DNA from 2 places in the Serratia liquefaciens ATCC 27592 genome. Region 1 is predicted to be linked to the other one. Evidence: predicted binding sites of a transcription regulator. Region 1 holds the regulator's gene; the other holds the start of a gene.
The links. Region 1 encodes CRP, which controls carbon source genes, mostly activating them, when cyclic AMP is high. Its sites were predicted from a motif close to ATGTGANNNNNNTCACAT; they were not measured.

Region 1 (6,016 bases):
GAGTTTGGCGGCCACGTCGGTTTTGTCGGCGGCACCTTGAAACACCCCCAAATGTGGCTGGAATACCGTATTCCATCCTGGCTTTCCCCTTATCTGGACACAACCACGTGATTATCCCCTGGAAAGAACTGGAAACTGAGACCCTAAACAGCCTGATCGAGTCCTTTGTGTTACGCGAAGGCACCGACTACGGCGAGCACGAACGCTCGCTGGAACAGAAAGTGGAAGACGTGCGCCGCCAGTTGAAAAACGGCGAGGTGCTGCTGGTTTGGTCAGAACTGCATGAGACCGTCAACATCATGCCACGCGGCCAGTTCCGCGCCGGGCAGGAAGAAATTTAGTGGCGATCGGTTCTATGACTGACGGAAAAAATCAGGTAACAATGGGTTATTGCAAACCAACGCGCGGAATTTTGCCCTTGGCGAAAGGGCGTCAAACAGACCAATAATCATATCTGACGCCTGCGCATTTAACACGGAGTGACCTACCACCATGTCCGCCAAACATCCCGTTATCGCAGTGACCGGCTCCAGCGGGGCCGGCACCACCACCACCAGCGTGGCGTTCCGTAAAATCTTTCAGCAGTTGAACATCCGCGCCGCCGAGCTGGAAGGCGACAGTTTCCACCGCTACACCCGGCCGGAAATGGACGCGGCGATCCGCAAAGCGCGCGATCTCGGCCGCCATATCAGCTATTTCGGCCCCGAAGCCAATGACTTCGGCCTGCTGCAACAAAGCTTTCTCGACTACGGCAAAAACGGCACCGGTCGCTCACGCAAGTATCTTCATACCTACGATGAAGCGGTACCCTATAATCAGGTTCCCGGCACTTTCACCCCATGGGAAGCCTTGCCGGCACCGACCGACGTGCTGTTCTACGAAGGGCTCCACGGTGGCGTCGTGACTGAACACATCGACGTGGCCAAACACGTCGATCTGCTGGTCGGCGTAGTACCGATCGTGAACCTGGAATGGATCCAGAAGCTGATCCGCGATACCGGTGAACGCGGTCACTCCCGCGAAGCGGTAATGGATTCGGTGGTTCGTTCGATGGAAGACTACATCAACTACATCACGCCGCAGTTCTCACGTACCCATATCAACTTCCAACGGGTGCCGACGGTAGACACCTCCAACCCGTTCGCCGCCAAGGCTATCCCTTCGCTGGACGAGAGCTTTGTGGTGATCCACTTCCGCGGGCTGGACCAGATCGACTTCCCTTATCTGCTGGCAATGCTGCAGGGATCTTTTATCTCGCATATCAATACGCTGGTGGTGCCGGGTGGCAAAATGGGGCTGGCGATGGAACTGATCATGGCGCCGCTGGTGCAGCGACTGCTGGAAGGGAAAAAAATCGAGTAATCTACGGGGCGCGGTACAACCGCGCCCCTTTATCCGTTACGCCAGGTCGCGGATTTCAAAACTGTGGGTCACGCTGGCGGCTTTGCTCAGCATCAGTGAAACCGAACAGTACTTCTCAGCTGACAGGTTGACCGCACGTTCCACGATCTTGTCGCTCAAATCTTTGCCGGTCACGATAAAATGCAGGTTGATATGGGTAAACAACCGTGGCGCTTCTTCGCGGCGTTCAGAGGTCAGTTTCACCTCGCAATCACGTACGTCGTTGCGTCCTTTTTGCAGGATCGACACCACGTCGATAGCACTGCAGCCCCCTACTGACATCAGCACCATTTCCATCGGACTGGGTGCTTTATCGCCGGCGTTGCCGTCCATCAATACCTGATGGCCAGACGCGGATTCACCCAGAAACGTCAGCCCTTCCACCCACTTAACTCTTGCCTGCATGCTGGTCACTCCGGTTAATTTCTTAAAATCAGAGTACGCTTTCGCATAGAAACTGGCAACGGAACCTGATGCTAATCATGCTGAAGCGAGACAACACGAGACACCCGCCTCACTCTGTGCTACAAACAGAGCCGCAATAAATCTTTCCGGGACACTGATTTCAGGGAAACTCCCAGGGAAAGGCTCCTTTACCGGTATGTTAACAGAATGTAGCTTGCAGCTCTCCCGGCAAGTTAATATGCTAGAGCGACAGCGTATATTTATGACACGCCTCAAAACCTGCTGATAGCCACCATTAAAACAACGGCGACAGCACGTTTTACAGGGAACTCTGACCCCTGTGACACAAGGCAGCGATAACAACAGAGGATAACAGCGAATGGTTCTCGGCAAACCGCAAACAGACCCTACTCTCGAATGGTTCCTGTCTCATTGCCATATCCACAAATATCCATCCAAAAGTACGCTGATTCACCAAGGTGAAAAAGCCGAAACGCTTTACTACATCGTCAAAGGCTCCGTCGCGGTGCTGATTAAGGATGAAGAAGGTAAAGAGATGATCCTGTCCTACCTTAACCAGGGGGATTTCATCGGCGAGCTTGGATTATTTGAAGAAGGTCAGGAGCGTAGCGCCTGGGTTAGGGCGAAGACCGCCTGTGAAGTGGCTGAAATTTCCTACAAGAAATTCCGCCAGCTGATTCAGGTAAACCCGGACATCCTGATGCGCCTGTCTGCCCAGATGGCAAACCGCCTGCAGATAACCTCTGAGAAAGTGGGTAACCTCGCCTTCCTGGACGTTACGGGCCGCATCGCGCAAACCCTGCTGAACCTGGCGAAACAGCCTGATGCCATGACCCATCCGGATGGCATGCAGATTAAAATCACCCGTCAGGAAATTGGCCAGATCGTCGGTTGCTCTCGTGAAACCGTGGGTCGTATTCTGAAAATGCTGGAAGATCAAAACCTGATCTCCGCTCACGGCAAAACTATTGTCGTTTACGGCACCCGTTAATCACTGAAAAAACGGCGCGATAATTCGCGCCGTTTTTTTATGCCCCGATTTATCATGTGGCGCCGACTGATTTATCATCCGGAAGTCAACTATGCACTGCGACAAACGCTGGTGCTGTGCCTGCCGGTTCTGCTCGGGCTGCTGATCGGCCAACTGCAATACGGCCTACTATTTTCCCTGGTTCCCGCCTGCTGCAACATCGCCGGGCTGGACACGCCCCACAAACGCTTCTTTAAACGCCTGATCGTCGGCGGCTCGCTCTTTGCGCTTAGCAGCCTGCTGCTGCAACAGGCACTGCTGTGGCAAGTACCGCTGCCCGCATTGATGCTCGGTCTGGCACTGTTGCTTGGCGTCAGCGGCGAAATCAGCCCACTGCACGCCCGCCTGCTGCCCGCCGCGCTGGTTGCCGCCATCTTCTCCCTCAGCATGGCCGGTACGGTGCCGCTTTGGCACGCGCCGGTGTTATATATCGTGGGTACCGCCTGGTACGGCCTGTTTACCTGGTTCTGGTTCAAGCTGTGGAAAGAGCAACCGATGCGCGAGTCGCTCAATCAGCTCTATCTGGAGCTGGCGGACTACTTCGAAGCCAAATATTCGCTGTTGACCCAGCACACCGATCCGCAGACCGCCTTACCACCGCTGCTGGTGCGCCAGCAAAAGGTCATGGACCTGATCACCTTGCTGTATCAGCAGCTTAATTTTCTGCCCCATGCCAGCAATCTCGAACAAAAGCGCCTGCAACGCACCTTTCAGGTCGCGCTGGATTTGCAGGAACATATCACCGTCAGCCTGCATCTGCCGGAAGAAGTCCAAAAACTGGTAGAGCAGAGCCAGGCCGAAGCCATTATCCGCCGCAATGCACAGGTGATTGCCAATCGGCTGCGCACGGTAGCGCACGATATCCTCTATCATCAGCATTCTCAGCGTTTCAACATGGATCATGAGCTGGCAGCCCTGGAAAAAGTGGCGGCGCAACACCCGGATAACCCGGTCGGCCAATTCTGTTATTACCACTTCAGCCGCATCGCCCGCCTGCTGCGCACCCAGCACCCACTCTACCGACGCGATCTGATGGCCAATCAAAACCGTCTGCCATTCTGGCCCGCGCTGGTCAGTTACCTGTCGTTCAAATCCAACGCCCTGCGCAATGCGGCTCGGCTGGGAGTCACCCTGGCAGCGGGCAGCAGCCTGGGGATGATATTCAATCTGCCAAAACCTTACTGGATCTTGCTGACCATCATGCTGGTGAGCCAAAACGGCTACAACGCCACCCGGGTACGCATCCAGCACCGTGCGCTCGGCACTCTGGTTGGGTTGGTGATTGCCGCCGGGTTACTGCAGCTGCAGCTGCCCGAGGCTGAGACGCTGGGCGTGATGCTGGTGATCACGCTGCTGGCCTATCTGGTTTCACGTAAAAATTACGGGCTGGCGGTAATTGGCTTTACGGTGACGGCGGTTTACACCCTGCAACTGTTGGCACTGAACGGCACCCACTTCCTGGTGCCGCGCCTGATCGACACGCTGATCGGCTGCGTGCTGGTGTTCGGTAGTACCATCTGGCTGTGGCCACAGTGGCAAAGCGGTCTGCTACGCAAGAACGCCCACCAGGCGTTGGAAAACGATCAGCAGGCGCTGCGCCTGTTGCTGGAAGAGCAAGAACCCGATCCCAGCGCGCTGGCTTATGCCCGCATGCAGGTCAATCAGGCGCATAACGCGCTGTTCACCTCACTCAATCAGGCGATGCAGGAGCCGGGATTTGAATCGAGCTACCTGGCAGATATGCGCCTGTGGGTTACGCACAGCCAGTTTATTGTCGAACACCTGAATGCGATGACCATTCTGGCGCGCGAGCACTATATGCTGACGCCAAAGCTGGCAGAGGAGTATCTGCAGTCTTGTGAAATCGCGCTGCAAAGCTGTCAGCAGCGGCTTGAATACGACGGGCCGAGCAGTGGCAACGGCATTATGCAGCCACCGGATTTGCAGCCGGATATGCCGGTGACTGAAATGGAACGCCATCTGCGGCGCATTTTGTCCCACCTGAGCGTCATGCACACCATTTCGTCACTGGCCTGGCGCCAGCGTCCGCACCATGGTATCTGGCTGAAACGCAAACTGCGCGATCAATAAGGGCGCCGCCGGCGCCCTCAGACTGCTGACAAAGCTTGTTATTAGGGAGACCGCCCCTCGGTGCACCAGGCCCGAGTATCTCGGGCTCACAGACCACTTTGTCATCAAACTCAGGGCACCCTCGGTGCCCTTATGCATTAAGCGCCAATCACGTCCTGCACGGCCAGCTCAAACAGCGCCATCCCTTCGTCAATATCCTCGGTTGCTACCACCAGCGAAGGCGCAAAACGGATCACGTTTGGCCCGGCATTGAGGATCATCAACCCGCGTGCAGCGGCGGCAGTCAGGAAATCACGCGCCTTACCGTGGTGATTTTTCGTCAATTCGGCACCGATCAGCAGCCCCATGCCGCGAATATCGCTGAAAACACCATATTTCTCGCCAATCTGCTTTAACGCCTGCACGTACAGTCCATGACGCAGTTCAATGCCACTGAGCACTTCTGGCGTATTGATCACGTCCAGCGCCGCCTCCGCCACCGCGCAGGCTAACGGGTTGCCGCCGTAGGTGGTGCCATGGGTACCCACCTGCATCACCGAGGCAATCTCTTCGGTGGTCAGCATCGCGCTAACCGGGAAGCCACCGCCAAGCGCCTTGGCGGTGGTCAGGATGTCTGGCGTCACGCCATAGTGCATATAGGCGAACAGTTTGCCACTGCGCCCCATACCACTTTGCACTTCGTCGAATACCAGCAGCGCCTGATGCTGGTTGCACAGTTCGCGTACGCCCTTGAGGAAGTCGGCGTCTACCGGGGTAATCCCCCCTTCACCCTGGATCGGCTCCATTACCACCGCGCAGGTATGGTCGTCCATCACCGCTTTCACCGCGGCCAGATCGTTGAACGGCACGTGTACGATATCAGCCGGTTTGGGCCCAAAGCCGTCGGAATATTTGGCCTGTCCGCCGACGGAGACGGTAAACAGCGTGCGGCCGTGAAACGCGTTATAGAACGCGATGATTTTGGTTTTGTACGGACTGTGGCGGGTAATCGCATAATGACGCGCCAGTTTGAAGGCAGCTTCGTTAGCCTCTGCGCCGGAATTGGCGAAAAACACCCGATCGGCAAAG
Region 2 (6,016 bases), 1.3 Mb from region 1:
ACCGTGGCACCAATCCCTACGCTGCACCAGGGGTTTTCACGCACGTAACCGTCGGTTCGGCAAACGGCGTCCTTGGCGCGCGCATAGTAGGACTCGGTGGTGTCAGCCAACCGCGACTTGACCTCACTCAATGCCTCTTCGGCATGAGCTTTGATATCGATATAGGCCTGATCGGCCCGATCGCCGGAGTACTTCAACACTTCTTCCAGCGTGTCGCTCAGCATTCTCAGATCGTCATCGAGCGTGGTTTGATCCGCATCCGTATTTCTCGCCATGGTAAGTTCTCCGTGTTTAAAAAATGAAACGGCCCTTAACTATAGACAAGGATCGCCGATCCCCGCCATCAGACTGATGGCTAAAATCAGAACACCAGTTGGACTTTGGCAGCTCGACTCTTGTCGCCGGCAAACGTCAGCGCCTCAGCCAGTTGACGATTGTCGAACTCGGCGGACAGCAGCGGCAGCGGATTGACTGTCCCCTCGGCCAGCCACGTCACCGCCAGGGCGAACTCTTCAACAAACCGGAAGGATCCCAGCAGATTCAGCTCTTTGGCGATCAACAGCATCAGCGGGAAATCCGGGAAGCTGCTTCCCATACCGACTTGCACCACCGTCCCCTTGGCGCGGGTGACCTCCAGACAACGCTGCAACGACAGTGGATGGCCGGAGACTTCAAAAGCGATATCGAAGTACCCTTTTTCCTGCTGATAGCTGCTGAAATCGTCATTGCCGGCGTGCAGACAGCGGGATGCCCCCATATCTCCGGCGATATCCAGGCAACGCGGGCTGAGATCGGCGCAGACAATTTCGTCGGCGCCCAACGCCTTCAGCGCCGCCACCAGCAGGCAGCCGATCGGGCCGACGCCGGACACAAACACCTTTTTCCCTTTCACTTCACCGGGCTGCCTGGCGGCATGTATCGCCACCGCCAGCGGCTCGGCAAAAACCATCACCTTCTCGTCGCAGTTGGCGTCGAACGCAATGCATTGCGCGCTATCAACCACCTTGTACTGGGTAAAAGCGCCGTCAACATGTGGGAAGTACATCGCGCTGCCGAAAAAGCGCATTTGAGTACATTGGTTTTGTTGATCCGCCAGGCAATACTTACACTGCCCGCAGGGCTTGCTGGGGTTTAACGCCACTTTCTGGCCCAAGGGCAGGCGAGCCGTGTCGCTGGCGACCACTTCACCGATCACCTCATGGCCCAGCACCATCGGCTGACGCACCTGAAAACTGCCGACTTTACCCTCCTGATAATAATGCAGGTCTGATCCGCAGATGCCACCACGGGTGATTTTCACCAGCGTGCCGTGGCCCTGGTACTCAACCTCCTGCTCCACTACCGCCACGTCATATTTGCCGTTGACCACGCAGGATTGGGTTTGAATTTTCATCATCATTTTCTCATAAGCAGGCGGCTATACCGCGGCCGACATTCCGCCATCGACAAACAGCAGGTGACCATTGACAAAATCAGAGGCTTTGGACGACAGGAACACCGCCGCGCCAATCAACTCCTGCGGATCGCCCCAACGGGCAGCCGGGGTACGCTTTGTCAGCCAGGCGGTAAACTCTTGGTTGTCCGCCAGTGCCTGAGTCATTTCGGTTTTGAAGTAGCCCGGGGCAATACCATTGACCTGAATGTTGTAGCGCGCCAGCTCTACGCACATGCCGCGCGTGAGCATTTTCACCGCCCCTTTGGAAGCGGCATAGGGGGTGATGGTGTCGCGGCCCAGTTCGCTCTGCATCGAGCCGATATTGATGATTTTACCGCTTTGACGCTGCACCATATGGCGGGCTACGGCTTGTGACACCATAAATACCGCCTTCTGGTTGACGGCGATAATGTCGTCCCAGTCTTTTTCCGGGAATTCGGTAAACGGGTGGCGACGCTGTATGCCCGCGTTGTTAATCAACACATCGATCCCACCACTTTGCGCCTCAATTTTCTCAATAGCGGCATGAATGGCCTGAGAGTTAGTGACATCAAAGGCCGCGGCATCGGCGCGGAAGCCCTCACGGCGCAGTGCTTCAACGGCTCGCTGGGCGTTTTCTTCGGTGGTCGCATTGACCAATATGTGAGCGCCGTACTCCGCCAGCCCACGCGCCAGCAGAAAACCAATGCCCCGAGAAGCGCCGGTAATCAGTACTTTTTTATTATCCAGTGAAAATAAGTTGTTCATAACGTCCCCGGCAGTGTCATTCAGATAAGACAGGTGCCTATCTCAGCGGATCGCCGCCGGCAAAAACGTGATGACGATCACTTAAAACAGTGTTACTAAAACCTGTTACCTTTAACGTGAAGCCACGCAATCTCACGGGAAACAAACTCAACACATTTCATTGAAAAATAAGATTTTTATACTTTATGTCGTCGATTGTTATCACTAAATCGATTTGTTAACATGGCGTTATTCGCGATTTCGCCGCCCCACCCTGTTAAGGCCTCAGAATGAAGAACCAACGCGTCACGCTGCAAGATATTGCGCTGCTCGCCGGCGTGACCAAAATGACCGTCAGCCGCTATCTGCGAACGCCGGAAAAGGTGGCGGCCGAAACCGCCGAGAAAATTGCCCAGGTGATGAAGGAAGTGAACTTTACCGACGGCGATGAAGCACGCTCAACGCAAAAACCGCGCATTGGCGTTTTGATCCCCTCGTTCAACAACCAAATTTTCGCCGATCTGCTGGCCGGTATCGAATCCATCACTCTGGAACAGGGCTACCAAACGCTGGTAGTGAACTATGACTACAGTCGACAGCGCGAAGAAGAGCATATCGTCCAACTGCTGGCTTACCCAATCGCCGGGCTGATCCTGACGGATTCGGAGCATACTCTGCGGGCGGAAAAGTACCTGACGGCCGCCAAAATCCCGGTGGCGCAGGTGATGGATCTGGAAGGTCCGGAAGGAAGGATCGCCGTGGGGTTCGATAACTTCCAGGCGGGTTACGACATGACCGAAGCGCTGCTGGCCAGCGGTAAACGTCAGGTGGTTTATTTCGGCGCCATGTCCGATGCGCGCGACACCAAACGTTTTCAGGGCTACTGCCGGGCGATGGAAAAACAGGGCCTGACACCGCGCCAAATCACACCGCACCGTGTTTCGTCGGTGACGGTCGGCTCCGACATGCTGGCCATGGCACGGCAGCTCTACCCGGACTTGGACGGTATCTTATGCACCAATGACGATCTGGCCGTTGGGGTCTTACAGGAGTGTCTGCGGCTGGGGCTGCGGGTTCCGCAGGATATCGCTTTGTCGGGATTTCACGGCCTGGATATCGGCAAAGCCACCACGCCGGGCATCGCCAGCGTTATTACACCCAGGTTTGATATCGGCAAGGTGGCCACAGAGATCTTGTTGAAACGCATTAAAGGGGTGCCGTGCATTGAGCGCGTTGATCTGCACTACCGCATCTCACTCGGCGGCACCATTTAACTCAGCGGTTAACATGTTCGGTAACAGCGGCCGCCGGTTTCGGTTTTTCGCTGCGCGCCGCCAGCCACAGGCCGCTGTTTTTCATCGCGTAGCCAAACACTAATCCCACCAACAGGGAAAGGGTCACCAGAGACCAATTGCCGCCGCCGGCGAAGGTGGCGCAAGCGCCGATAAAGGTGCCGGGCACAAAACCCAGCCACTGCTGCTTTGCCTGAATGCACATCAGAAAAGCCACCGCGCCGGTCAGCAGATAACCGAGCAGGCTCCAGCCGGGCGCCAGCTCACTGCCGTGAATGATCGCCATCGCCCAAAATACCCCGCTGCAGCAGGTCAGCGTGCTGATCAACAACCCTTTCAGCCCCCCCTGCGGGCAAGCAAAATAGGCCGTACAGCCCAGGAAACCGGCCCAACTGATCAGCCCCAGGCTAACAGCCACCCATCCCCACACGCCGGAGAGGATCCCGGTAGTCACAGCAATGGCAAAAAGAACGTTCATAAACTGACCCGCAGCAAAGAAAGCGCGCAGTTTACGCGAAAATCGGCAAATTCAAGTGATGTAAATCACAAAAATTTTGTAATGAGAAATACTGAAATTGCAGAATTGAGGAATTTGTCACAAAAAAAACCAGCGTGACTAGCACGCTGGAAATGACACACAACAACACCAGGGAAATCGTTCGCCACCTTGCGTGGCTAAAATCGTTGTTCAGCTACCCTGCTAATTTCACGTTGCCGACGGGCAACCTGAAACTCGGCGGGTATCAGCGCGGGAAGCCCGCGCGGGTCACCATGAAGCTCAAAGATAAGCAAACCACGGCACTGACCAGAAATAACAGATTGACCGCCAGATGCAGGCTGGCATGGTCGATAACCGCCCCCAACAGGATCGGAACCCAGTTGGCGATATAGGCGATTACGTAAAACAGTGAAATCAGTCTCGCATGGCTGGCCTTCGGTGAAATCAGGTTCACCAAGGTGGCACTGCCGACAAAAATCGCCCCGTAGGCGTAACCGGCAATCACCATACCGGCACTGGCCAGAGCCAGCGAGTGGATCTGAATCGCCTCGGCGAACACCACCACTGACAGCGCCTGCGCCAGACAGCCAAACATCAGCGAATGGCGCGCATTAACGCGACGGCTCAGGATCTGGCTAATACCGGCAATCACCAAATAAACCGCAATCACATAGCCGTAAACGCCCCGGCTGTGCATGCCCAATAGCTTTTCCGATACGCTTGGCCCTATCGCCAGAATACTGGCAGCCACTGCCCAGCAGATGAACAACGCGCCAGCACACAAGAAGAACTTGCCTCCGGTAGCGCGCAGGCCATCCGCCAACGAACTTTTTTCTGCCGCGGCTTCTGCTGCCGGTGCCCCGCTGAGAGGTACAACAACGGCTTCAACCGGCCATTTCAGCATCACGCCCAGTGCGGCAACTGCCGCCACCGCCATGATGATAATGAACGGCAGCGAAGTCGTGTGGAACCCGGTTTGCAGCGCCACGCCGCTGAAAATCGGCCCCAAAGCCAGACCGGTGGTGAATGACAGCGTGGCAATCAGCGCCGCATTTTTACCGCCGTCCTTCGGCCCGAAACGCACCAGCGCAATGTTAGCCGCACCGGTCAAAGCCCCGGTGCCGATCCCGGCCAGCAGACGCGCCATAAACATCATCAAAAACGAATCGGCCATCGAGAACAGCAAGGCCCCGGCCAAAACCACCAGCAGCGCCGGTACAATCATGCTACGCAGGTCTTTGACCTTGCCGGCCATGTTGCCCACGCCGAACAGCGAAATCAGCACGCCGGCGGCATAGGCGCCATAAATGACGGTCAGGCTGACCGAGCTTAGCGCCAACTCATGTTGATAAAGCGGGTAAAGCGGTGTCGGCGCACTGCTGTTCAGCAATGCGGACATCAATGCCAGGGCTAAAAACAGCAGGATGGCAAAATGCGACTCACCCGACTTCGCTTTAGCGGCTTCATCAACAGCCACACCTTCAGACATTTTTCTCTCCCGAAACAATCTGGATAAACACCTAACCCTGAAAACCAAACTCCTCAGGAAACGCGTTTATCATACCTTTCGGGTATAACGGTCAAAATAGCCAAGAATGCATCATAGTGATTCATTAATGCATTTGCGCTGACGCCCGCCAGCGCTTAATGCCGTGCTCTTTACACCGCCGCCGCCTTCGAGGTTTTTGCCGGAGCGCGCTTCACTATCGCCAACGCACCGGAGAAAATAATCAGCGCCATGCCGCCCGCAGCAATGTAGGACAGCTTCTCGCCAAACAACAGATAGCCGAGCAGCGTGGAGAAAATGATGGTGCTATAGGAAAGAATGCTGACAATCACCGCATTGCCGCTGCCGTAGGCGCGGGTCATGGTGATTTGCCCCAGGCTGCCGAACACGCCGATGGCGCAAACGCACAGCATCATGGCGCTGTCCAGCGCGGTAAACCCCACCACCGTGGTCATCATGCCGCCCACCAGGGTGCCCACCAACGAGAAGTAAAACACCACTCGCAGTTCGGGTTCGCCGCTGCGCACCAGCTTACCGACGTTAAAATAGGCCAGCGC

Region 2: a site for CRP is predicted at 2,248-2,265, ahead of idnO (gluconate 5-dehydrogenase). Genes of this name have one in related genera too.

The regions. Positions count from the first base shown of each region.
Region 1 is NC_021741.1:4,845,395-4,851,410, forward strand. It holds gene M495_RS22635 (hydrolase) at 1-111, shown strand, start outside; gene M495_RS22640 (YheU family protein) at 108-341, shown strand; gene M495_RS22645 (phosphoribulokinase) at 493-1,362, shown strand; gene M495_RS22650 (OsmC family protein) at 1,399-1,806, opposite strand; gene crp (cAMP-activated global transcriptional regulator CRP) at 2,186-2,818, shown strand; gene M495_RS22660 (YccS/YhfK family putative transporter) at 2,873-4,948, shown strand; gene argD (bifunctional acetylornithine/succinyldiaminopimelate transaminase) at 5,086-6,016, opposite strand, start outside.
Region 2 is NC_021741.1:3,526,476-3,532,491, forward strand. It holds gene elaB (stress response protein ElaB) at 1-275, opposite strand, end outside; gene idnD (L-idonate 5-dehydrogenase) at 362-1,393, opposite strand; gene idnO (gluconate 5-dehydrogenase) at 1,418-2,182, opposite strand; gene M495_RS16555 (LacI family DNA-binding transcriptional regulator) at 2,452-3,435, shown strand; gene M495_RS16560 (DUF1097 domain-containing protein) at 3,437-3,931, opposite strand; gene M495_RS16565 (MFS transporter) at 4,197-5,441, opposite strand; gene M495_RS16570 (DMT family transporter) at 5,612-6,016, opposite strand, start outside.